One region of the Pseudalkalibacillus nanhaiensis genome, then DNA from elsewhere that is predicted to be linked to it. Evidence: a T-box and tRNA genes for the amino acid it is inferred to sense, from the RefSeq annotation. Region 1 holds a T-box; the other regions hold tRNA genes.
The links. The T-box of region 1 lies ahead of ileS (isoleucine--tRNA ligase). A T-box ahead of a tRNA ligase gene usually reads a tRNA of that ligase, here a tRNA-Ile.
Positions count from the first base shown of each region.

Region 1 (3,699 bases):
GGAGCTTCCTCTTTCGAACCAACGACTTCTGCGTCTGATACGATAAAGAATTTATCCAGCTCGGAAACACCATCCAACAACGTTTTAGCGTCAGCAGATGGGTAGAGCTTGATGGAGGCAGCAAGAGATTTCCCGATGACTTTTTCATTACGAGCATTTTCAAGTGCCTTCAATACTTCGTCACGGATATCAAGCATTTTGTCCCACTTTTCTAACAGGGCATCTGCATTGTCATATTCTTTCACTTCAGGCATGTTCGTCAATTGGACGCTCTCTTCTTTTTCACCAGGGATATACTCCCAGACTTCATCAGCTGTGTGGGCGAGAATCGGTGCGACCATTTGCGTAAGTGCCACAACACTGTCATAAAGGACCGTCTGCATGGACCGTCTCTTATGATCATCCTCCGCTTCGATATATAACGTATCCTTAGCAAGGTCGAGATAGAACGAGCTCAATTCGATCGTACAGAAATTATGAATCGCATTGTATACGCTCAAGAACTGATAATCATCATATGACTTCTTCACGCGATCGACAAGATCGTTCACCTTCACTGCCATGTATTGATCCAATTCATTCATGTCTTCAAACTTCACGCGATGCTGAGCAGGATCAAAGCCATTCAAGTTTCCAAGCATGAATCGGAGGGTGTTGCGGATTTTTCGGTACACTTCCGAAACCTGCTTCAAAATATCGTCGGATACACGTACGTCTGATTGGTAATCGACAGATGCGACCCAAAGGCGGATGATGTCCGCTCCAAGTTGTTTCATCACCTTGATCGGATCCATGACATTGCCGAGGGATTTACTCATCTTCTTCCCTTCACCATCAAGCACGAATCCATGTGTGATGATCGTTTTATACGGGGATTTACCCGTTACAGCTACGCTGGTAGAAAGAGAAGAGTTGAACCATCCACGATATTGGTCCGTCCCCTCAAGATAGACGTCTGCAGGTCGCTCCAGCTCAGGACGCTCATGTAATACACTTTGGTGGGAGGATCCTGAATCAAACCACACATCCATGATATCTGTTTCTTTCGTGAACGTACCATTCGGACTATGTTCAGATGTGAAGCCTTCTGGTAGAAGGTCTTTCGTATCCCACTCGAACCAGACGTTCGATCCATGCTTTCTGAACAAGTTTGAAATATGTTCAATCGTTTCAGGCGTGATGATCGGTTCGCCATCTTCACCATAGAAGACCGGAATCGGCACGCCCCATGCTCTTTGACGGGAAATACACCAATCGTCACGGTCCTTGACCATGTTGTGAAGACGTGTTTCACCCCAATGTGGGTACCATTTTACATTTTTGATTTCAGATAAAATCTGATCCTTGATTTTATCGATGGAAGCAAACCATTGGTCTGTAACACGGAAGATGATCGGCTTCTTCGTTCTCCAATCATGCGGATAGGAGTGCGTGATGAATTCCAGCTTGAGAAGAGCACCAATCTCCTTCAGCTTCTCCGTAATCGGTTTGTTTGCTTCGTCATAAAACATGCCTTCATATCCAGGTGCTTCTTCTGTCATATAGCCCTTATCGTCTACAGGGCAAAGGATACCAAGGTTATAGCGTTTACCGACTTTAAAGTCATCTTCACCATGACCCGGTGCGGTATGAACACATCCTGTACCTGAATCAGTTGTTACGTGATCACTTAATACGACGAGGGAATCACGATCGAACAATGGATTCGTTGTAACCACATGTTCAAGTTCAGATCCCTTCATTTTTTTCAACACTTGGGTATTTTCCCATTCTAATGCGGTCGTTAGGTGTTCCAGAAGGTCCTCTACGATGACGTACTTACGACCATCCGCTTCCACGACAATATACGTGTAATCCGGGTGGACAGAAATCCCCAAGTTTGCCGGCAAGGTCCATGGTGTCGTTGTCCAGATAACAACCGATACATCCTGATCAAGCACACCTTTGCCATCCTTGACAGGGAAAGCCACATAAATGGAAGGAGACCGTTTATCTTTGTACTCGATCTCCGCTTCAGCGAACGCCGATTCAGAAGAAGGTGACCAATAGACAGGTTTTTTACCTTTATAGATAAGTCCTCTATTCGCCATTTCTCCAAACACTTTGATCTGTTCTGCCTCATACTCCTTATTCAGGGTGATATATGGATTTTCCCAGTCCCCTCTGACACCTAGACGCTTGAACTGTTCTTTCTGAAGTTTCACTTGTTCCATTGCATAGTCCGCACACATCTTTCGGAATTCTGCGATGCTATGTTCTTTACGATTGACTTTTTTCTTTTTAGCCAGGGCCGTTTCAATCGGCAGACCGTGCGTATCCCAACCTGGGACATACGGAGCATTGAACCCATTCATCGATTTATACCGTACGATGATATCCTTCAAAATTTTATTTTCAGCATGACCTAAATGGATGTCTCCATTTGCATAAGGAGGGCCATCATGCAAAATGAACTTTGGAAGGTCTTTATTCTTCTCCTGCACCTTCTCATAAACCTTTTCATTTTCCCATTTCTCCTGAATCTTAGGCTCCTTATTTGGAAGACCGCCACGCATTGGGAAGTCTGTCTTCGGCATCAACAAAGTATCCTTATAATTCATATGTCTTTCCTGCCTTTCCATCTTCATTCTTCATTTTAGTTTCATTCCATCAAAAAAACCTTCTCATCCCATATAGGGACGAGAAGGTTGCTCGCGGTACCACCCTAATAGGCACATGATTCCAATACCAATCATGACCCACTTAGCATTCGTAACGTGAATGAACCGCCTTGGCTTACTGCTTCTTTCAGCCAGGAACTCCGGGGTGATTTTCCGATATCAGAATCCTTGCCAGGCTCACACCATGCCCTGACTCGCTAGGAAGGCTCCTGAAACGTACTGTCCCCATCTTAGTCTTCGTATCTTACTGTTTAAGTAGTATATCGGATTTCAAAGCCCTTCGTCAAGTGACGTTGGCGTTCTCTTTCGTTTCATCAAGCTGATACTCTTCTTCCTCTTCTTCAGGAGGCATGAGTTGATCCCAATCTTCATTCTTGAGCATTTCCAGCTGCGCTTCAATCAACATACGGAATCTTGTCCTGTAAACTGAAGATTGTTTCTTCAATTCCTCGATATCCAGCATGACTTTTCTAGACTTCGCAAGTGCTTCATTAATAATACGGTCTGCATTTTTTTCAGCTTCCTTAATGATCAGACGCGCTTCTTTGTTTGCATTGCGTTTTACTTCTTCCCCAGTTTCTTGGGCAACTACGATGGACTTGTTCAATGTTTCTTCAATGTTTGTAAAATACGATAGCTTTTCTTCCATTTTCGTGAGTTTTTCTTGAAGATCCTTCTTCTCCCGGATCACAGACTCGTAATCCTTGATTACTTGATCCAGAAATTCATTCACTTCATCTTCATCATATCCACGAAATCCACGATTAAATTCCTTGTTATGAATATCCAATGGTGTTAAAGGCATGACGCCACCCCCGTATCGATGTCTTTACTATCTTTCTTTTTCGACAGTTTACAGATTGATTCCTGCTGTTCAGCTGGATTTTTTTGTACCCAACGATATTTTCCATTTTCCCTTTTTGCTCTGTCCTTCAACAGCGATAAGCTTTGCACGTCCAAGTCCCCTTATTGAAATCTGGTCCCCAGCCTCTAATAAACTGGAAGGTTGTTCGACAATTTTCCAATTCAGCTTTACTTT
Region 1 is NZ_CP143541.1:1,518,895-1,522,593, reverse strand. It holds gene ileS (isoleucine--tRNA ligase) at 1-2,600, opposite strand, end outside; T-box leader at 2,672-2,901, opposite strand; gene V1497_RS07880 (DivIVA domain-containing protein) at 2,944-3,465, opposite strand; gene V1497_RS07875 (RNA-binding protein) at 3,535-3,699, opposite strand, start outside.

Region 2 (3,699 bases), 1.4 Mb from region 1:
GACGATGACATATGGTCATGTCGTCAACGAATTCTTCGAGCACTTTGTGGAAGAGAAGCTTATCCAGCCAACATTCATATACGGTCACCCTGTTGCCATTTCTCCTCTTGCGAAAAAGAATCCGGATGATCCTCGTTTCACGGATCGCTTCGAACTCTTTATCGTGGGACGTGAGCATGCGAATGCCTTTACAGAGTTGAACGATCCAATCGACCAACGTGAACGTTTCGAGGCTCAACTGAAGGAGCGCGAGGAAGGTAACGATGAAGCACACATGATGGACAATGATTTCATTGAAGCGCTGGAATATGGATTACCTCCAACTGGCGGACTTGGAATCGGAATCGATCGCCTAGTCATGTTGCTGACGAACTCGCCATCGATCCGAGACGTCCTGCTCTTCCCTCAAATGAGAAATCGGACAGAATAGGAATGATTTTGTTTAGACTGCCTCTATCAGGGGGCAGTCTTTTACTTTGAAAATTTATTTATGAAAATGTATTGATTCATTCATGAAAAGATGGTATATTATTTTTCGTCGTTGGAAAAACTGATTTCGCGACAACACACGATAAAATTTGTTGTTGACTTCGACAAACTCGTATGTTACATTAATTAAGTCGCCAATAAACGACAAAACAAATTAAGTGAGTCGCACTTCGCGATTCGAAAGCTCTTTGAAAACTGAACAAAAGCCAAGCGTGAAACGGGTTTTTAATAAACCCTGAATCAATTTCGATTTACATTTATGAGCAAGACAAACTTTACTTTATTGGAGAGTTTGATCCTGGCTCAGGACGAACGCTGGCGGCGTGCCTAATACATGCAAGTCGAGCGGATCAATGGGGAGCTTGCTCCCCTGAGATCAGCGGCGGACGGGTGAGTAACACGTGGGCAACCTACCTGTAAGACTGGGATAACTCCGGGAAACCGGGGCTAATACCGGGTAACACCTACCTCCGCATGGAGGAAGGTTAAAAGATGGCTTCTTGCTATCACTTACAGATGGGCCCGCGGCGCATTAGCTAGTTGGTGGGGTAAGAGCTTACCAAGGCGACGATGCGTAGCCGACCTGAGAGGGTGATCGGCCACACTGGGACTGAGACACGGCCCAGACTCCTACGGGAGGCAGCAGTAGGGAATCTTCGGCAATGGGCGAAAGCCTGACCGAGCAACGCCGCGTGAGCGATGAAGGCCTTCGGGTCGTAAAGCTCTGTTGTTAGGGAAGAACAAGTACCGTTCGAATAGGGCGGTACCTTGACGGTACCTAACCAGAAAGCCACGGCTAACTACGTGCCAGCAGCCGCGGTAATACGTAGGTGGCAAGCGTTGTCCGGAATTATTGGGCGTAAAGCGCGCGCAGGCGGTCTCTTAAGTCTGATGTGAAAGCCCACGGCTCAACCGTGGAGGGCCATTGGAAACTGGGGGACTTGAGTACTGGAGAGGAGAGTGGAATTCCATGTGTAGCGGTGAAATGCGTAGATATATGGAGGAACACCAGTGGCGAAGGCGGCTCTCTGGCCAGTAACTGACGCTGAGGCGCGAAAGCGTGGGGAGCAAACAGGATTAGATACCCTGGTAGTCCACGCCGTAAACGATGAGTGCTAGGTGTTGGGGGGTTCCACCCTCAGTGCTGACGTTAACACATTAAGCACTCCGCCTGGGGAGTACGGCCGCAAGGCTGAAACTCAAAGGAATTGACGGGGGCCCGCACAAGCAGTGGAGCATGTGGTTTAATTCGAAGCAACGCGAAGAACCTTACCAGGTCTTGACATCCTTCGCTACTTCCAGAGATGGAAGGTTCCCCTTCGGGGGACGAAGTGACAGGTGGTGCATGGTTGTCGTCAGCTCGTGTCGTGAGATGTTGGGTTAAGTCCCGCAACGAGCGCAACCCTTGATCTTAGTTGCCAGCATTCAGTTGGGCACTCTAAGGTGACTGCCGGTGACAAACCGGAGGAAGGTGGGGATGACGTCAAATCATCATGCCCCTTATGACCTGGGCTACACACGTGCTACAATGGATGGTACAAAGGGCAGCAAAACCGCGAGGTTGAGCGAATCCCATAAAGCCATTCTCAGTTCGGATTGCAGGCTGCAACTCGCCTGCATGAAGCCGGAATTGCTAGTAATCGCGGATCAGCATGCCGCGGTGAATACGTTCCCGGGCCTTGTACACACCGCCCGTCACACCACGAGAGTTTGTAACACCCGAAGTCGGTGAGGTAACCTTTTGGAACCAGCCGCCGAAGGTGGGACAGATGATTGGGGTGAAGTCGTAACAAGGTAGCCGTATCGGAAGGTGCGGCTGGATCACCTCCTTTCTAAGGAGTCCTTTAAGGACATACACGCTTTGGCTTTTGTTTAGTTTTGAATGAGCTTGTATAAAAAAACAAGATTGTTCGGGCCTATAGCTCAGCTGGTTAGAGCGCACGCCTGATAAGCGTGAGGTCGGTGGTTCGAGTCCACTTAGGCCCACCATTTTAAAATATCACATCTATTACGGGGCCTTAGCTCAGCTGGGAGAGCGCCTGCCTTGCACGCAGGAGGTCAGCGGTTCGATCCCGCTAGGCTCCACCATTTAAAAGACTATTGACAGCATGTCGGTATGTCTGTATAATGAATGTTCGTTGCTTCAAAAAGGCAACGCACTGTTCCTTGAAAACTAGATAACAAATTCTTGAAAACAAGACATCGAAACGTCATTTTAAATGACAAGAAGTAAAGTGTAAGTTCATTCATAACGTGGTTAAGTTATGAAGGGCGCACGGTGGATGCCTTGGCACTAGGAGCCGAAGAAGGACGGGACGAACACCGATATGCCTCGGGGAGCTGTAAGTAAGCTTCGATCCGGGGATTTCCGAATGGGGGAACCCACTATCCGTAATGGGATAGTATCCATACCTGAATACATAGGGTATGAGAAGGCAGACCTGGGGAACTGAAACATCTTAGTACCCAGAGGAAGAGAAAGCAATCGCGATTTCCTGAGTAGCGGCGAGCGAAACGGAAACAGCCCAAACCAAGAGGCTTGCCTCTTGGGGTTGTAGGACACTCTATACGGAGTAAGAAAGGAACGGCGTAGGCGAAGCGGTCTGGAAAGGCCCGCTAGAAGAGGTAACAGCCCTGTAGCCAAAACGTCGTTCCCTCCAGAGTGGATCCTGAGTACGGCGGGACACGTGAAACCCCGTCGGAATCTGGGAGGACCATCTCCCAAGGCTAAATACTCCCTAGTGACCGATAGTGAACCAGTACCGTGAGGGAAAGGTGAAAAGCACCCCGGAAGGGGAGTGAAAGAGATCCTGAAACCGTGTGCCTACAAGTAGTCGGAGCCCATTAACGGGTGACGGCGTGCCTTTTGTAGAATGAACCGGCGAGTTACGATAACGTGCAAGGTTAAGTTGAAAAGACGGAGCCGCAGCGAAAGCGAGTCTGAATAGGGCGAAGGAGTACGTTGTCGTAGACCCGAAACCGAGTGATCTACCCATGTCCAGGGTGAAGTTCAGGTAACACTGAATGGAGGCCCGAACCCACGCACGTTGAAAAGTGCGGGGATGAGGTGTGGGTAGGGGTGAAATGCCAATCGAACTCGGAGATAGCTGGTTCTCCCCGAAATAGCTTTAGGGCTAGCCTCGTGGTGAGAGTTCTGGAGGTAGAGCACTGATTGGACTAGGGGTCCCCACAGGATTACCGAATTCAGTC
Region 2 is NZ_CP143541.1:100,351-104,049, forward strand. It holds gene lysS (lysine--tRNA ligase) at 1-430, shown strand, start outside; rRNA gene V1497_RS00515 (16S ribosomal RNA) at 770-2,321, shown strand; tRNA gene V1497_RS00520 (tRNA-Ile) at 2,402-2,478, shown strand; tRNA gene V1497_RS00525 (tRNA-Ala) at 2,502-2,577, shown strand; rRNA gene V1497_RS00530 (23S ribosomal RNA) at 2,745-3,699, shown strand, end outside.
Region 2: it encodes a tRNA-Ile, which carries the amino acid that the T-box ahead of ileS (isoleucine--tRNA ligase) is inferred to sense. The anticodon was not compared.

Region 3 (3,699 bases), 1.2 Mb from region 1:
GGGCTAATACCGGGTAACACCTACCTCCGCATGGAGGAAGGTTAAAAGATGGCTTCTCGCTATCACTTACAGATGGGCCCGCGGCGCATTAGCTAGTTGGTGGGGTAAGAGCTTACCAAGGCGACGATGCGTAGCCGACCTGAGAGGGTGATCGGCCACACTGGGACTGAGACACGGCCCAGACTCCTACGGGAGGCAGCAGTAGGGAATCTTCGGCAATGGGCGAAAGCCTGACCGAGCAACGCCGCGTGAGCGATGAAGGCCTTCGGGTCGTAAAGCTCTGTTGTTAGGGAAGAACAAGTACCGTTCGAACAGGGCGGTACCTTGACGGTACCTAACCAGAAAGCCACGGCTAACTACGTGCCAGCAGCCGCGGTAATACGTAGGTGGCAAGCGTTGTCCGGAATTATTGGGCGTAAAGCGCGCGCAGGCGGTCTCTTAAGTCTGATGTGAAAGCCCACGGCTCAACCGTGGAGGGCCATTGGAAACTGGGGGACTTGAGTACTGGAGAGGAGAGTGGAATTCCATGTGTAGCGGTGAAATGCGTAGATATATGGAGGAACACCAGTGGCGAAGGCGGCTCTCTGGCCAGTAACTGACGCTGAGGCGCGAAAGCGTGGGGAGCAAACAGGATTAGATACCCTGGTAGTCCACGCCGTAAACGATGAGTGCTAGGTGTTGGGGGGTTCCACCCTCAGTGCTGACGTTAACACATTAAGCACTCCGCCTGGGGAGTACGGCCGCAAGGCTGAAACTCAAAGGAATTGACGGGGGCCCGCACAAGCAGTGGAGCATGTGGTTTAATTCGAAGCAACGCGAAGAACCTTACCAGGTCTTGACATCCTTCGCTACTTCCAGAGATGGAAGGTTCCCCTTCGGGGGACGAAGTGACAGGTGGTGCATGGTTGTCGTCAGCTCGTGTCGTGAGATGTTGGGTTAAGTCCCGCAACGAGCGCAACCCTTGATCTTAGTTGCCAGCATTCAGTTGGGCACTCTAAGGTGACTGCCGGTGACAAACCGGAGGAAGGTGGGGATGACGTCAAATCATCATGCCCCTTATGACCTGGGCTACACACGTGCTACAATGGATGGTACAAAGGGCAGCAAAACCGCGAGGTTGAGCGAATCCCATAAAGCCATTCTCAGTTCGGATTGCAGGCTGCAACTCGCCTGCATGAAGCCGGAATTGCTAGTAATCGCGGATCAGCATGCCGCGGTGAATACGTTCCCGGGCCTTGTACACACCGCCCGTCACACCACGAGAGTTTGTAACACCCGAAGTCGGTGAGGTAACCTTTTGGAACCAGCCGCCGAAGGTGGGACAGATGATTGGGGTGAAGTCGTAACAAGGTAGCCGTATCGGAAGGTGCGGCTGGATCACCTCCTTTCTAAGGAGTCCTTTAAGGACATACACGCTTTGGCTTTTGTTTAGTTTTGAATGAGCTGAACCTCTTTCAATTTTATTGGCTTTTGCGCATACATGTTGCATATTGCAATTGTGTGAATGCAAACAGCTTATTTTTATACAACAATATGGTTGTTTGGGCCTATAGCTCAGCTGGTTAGAGCGCACGCCTGATAAGCGTGAGGTCGGTGGTTCGAGTCCACTTAGGCCCACCATTCAACATCATAATTCCATCCGGGGCCTTAGCTCAGCTGGGAGAGCGCCTGCCTTGCACGCAGGAGGTCAGCGGTTCGATCCCGCTAGGCTCCACCATTATCCTATTGACATAATGTTGGTAGGGTTTTATAATCCAAAAATATCACCCTTTACTAGAGTGATAGACTGTTCCTTGAAAACTAGATAACGAAAATTCTTGAAGACAAGACATCGAAACGTCATTTTAAATGACAAGAAGTAAAGTGTAAGTTCATTCATAACGTGGTTAAGTTATGAAGGGCGCACGGTGGATGCCTTGGCACTAGGAGCCGAAGAAGGACGGGACGAACACCGATATGCCTCGGGGAGCTGTAAGTAAGCTTCGATCCGGGGATTTCCGAATGGGGGAACCCACTATCCGTAATGGGATAGTATCCATACCTGAATACATAGGGTATGAGAAGGCAGACCTGGGGAACTGAAACATCTTAGTACCCAGAGGAAGAGAAAGCAATCGCGATTTCCTGAGTAGCGGCGAGCGAAACGGAAACAGCCCAAACCAAGAGGCTTGCCTCTTGGGGTTGTAGGACACTCTATACGGAGTAAGAAAGGAACGGCGTAGGCGAAGCGGTCTGGAAAGGCCCGCTAGAAGAGGTAACAGCCCTGTAGCCAAAACGTCGTTCCCTCCAGAGTGGATCCTGAGTACGGCGGGACACGTGAAACCCCGTCGGAATCTGGGAGGACCATCTCCCAAGGCTAAATACTCCCTAGTGACCGATAGTGAACCAGTACCGTGAGGGAAAGGTGAAAAGCACCCCGGAAGGGGAGTGAAAGAGATCCTGAAACCGTGTGCCTACAAGTAGTCGGAGCCCATTAACGGGTGACGGCGTGCCTTTTGTAGAATGAACCGGCGAGTTACGATAACGTGCAAGGTTAAGTTGAAAAGACGGAGCCGCAGCGAAAGCGAGTCTGAATAGGGCGAAGGAGTACGTTGTCGTAGACCCGAAACCGAGTGATCTACCCATGTCCAGGGTGAAGTTCAGGTAACACTGAATGGAGGCCCGAACCCACGCACGTTGAAAAGTGCGGGGATGAGGTGTGGGTAGGGGTGAAATGCCAATCGAACTCGGAGATAGCTGGTTCTCCCCGAAATAGCTTTAGGGCTAGCCTCGTGGTGAGAGTTCTGGAGGTAGAGCACTGATTGGACTAGGGGTCCCCACAGGATTACCGAATTCAGTCAAACTCCGAATGCCAGGAACTTGTCCACGGGAGTCAGACTGCGAGTGATAAGATCCGTAGTCGAGAGGGAAACAGCCCAGACCATCAGCTAAGGTCCCCAAGTATACGTTAAGTGGAAAAGGATGTGGAGTTGCTTAGACAACCAGGATGTTGGCTTAGAAGCAGCCACCATTTAAAGAGTGCGTAATAGCTCACTGGTCGAGTGACTCTGCGCCGAAAATGTACCGGGGCTAAACGTATCACCGAAGCTATGGATTGTACCGTTGGTACAGTGGTAGGGGAGCGTTCGAAGGGCTGAGAAGCGAGACCGGAAGGACTCGTGGAGCGCTTTGAAGTGAGAATGCCGGTATGAGTAGCGAAAAGAGAAGTGAGAATCTTCTCCATCGAAAGCCCAAGGTTTCCTGAGGAAGGCTCGTCCGCTCAGGGTTAGTCGGGACCTAAGCCGAGGCCGAAAGGCGTAGGCGATGGATAACAGGTTGATATTCCTGTACCACCTCCTTTCCGTTTGAGCAACGGGGGGACGCAGGAAGGTAGGGAGAGCGCGCTGATGGATATGCGCGTCCAAGCAGTCAAGGCCGGTGGATAGGTAAATCCGTCCACCATACGGCGGAGCTGTGATGGCGAGGGAATTAAAGTACCGAAGTCCCTGATCCTACACTGCCAAGAAAAGCCTCTAGCGAGGAAAGAGGTGCCCGTACCGTAAACCGACACAGGTAGGCGAGGAGAGAATCCTAAGATGCTCGGGAGAACTCTCGTTAAGGAACTCGGCAAAATGACCCCGTAACTTCGGGAGAAGGGGTGCTCTGATAGGGTGTATGCCCGAGAGAGCCGCAGTGAAAAGATCCAAGCGACTGTTTAGC
Region 3 is NZ_CP143541.1:321,566-325,264, forward strand. It holds rRNA gene V1497_RS01790 (16S ribosomal RNA) at 1-1,388, shown strand, start outside; tRNA gene V1497_RS01795 (tRNA-Ile) at 1,544-1,620, shown strand; tRNA gene V1497_RS01800 (tRNA-Ala) at 1,642-1,717, shown strand; rRNA gene V1497_RS01805 (23S ribosomal RNA) at 1,885-3,699, shown strand, end outside.
Region 3: it encodes a tRNA-Ile, which carries the amino acid that the T-box ahead of ileS (isoleucine--tRNA ligase) is inferred to sense. The anticodon was not compared.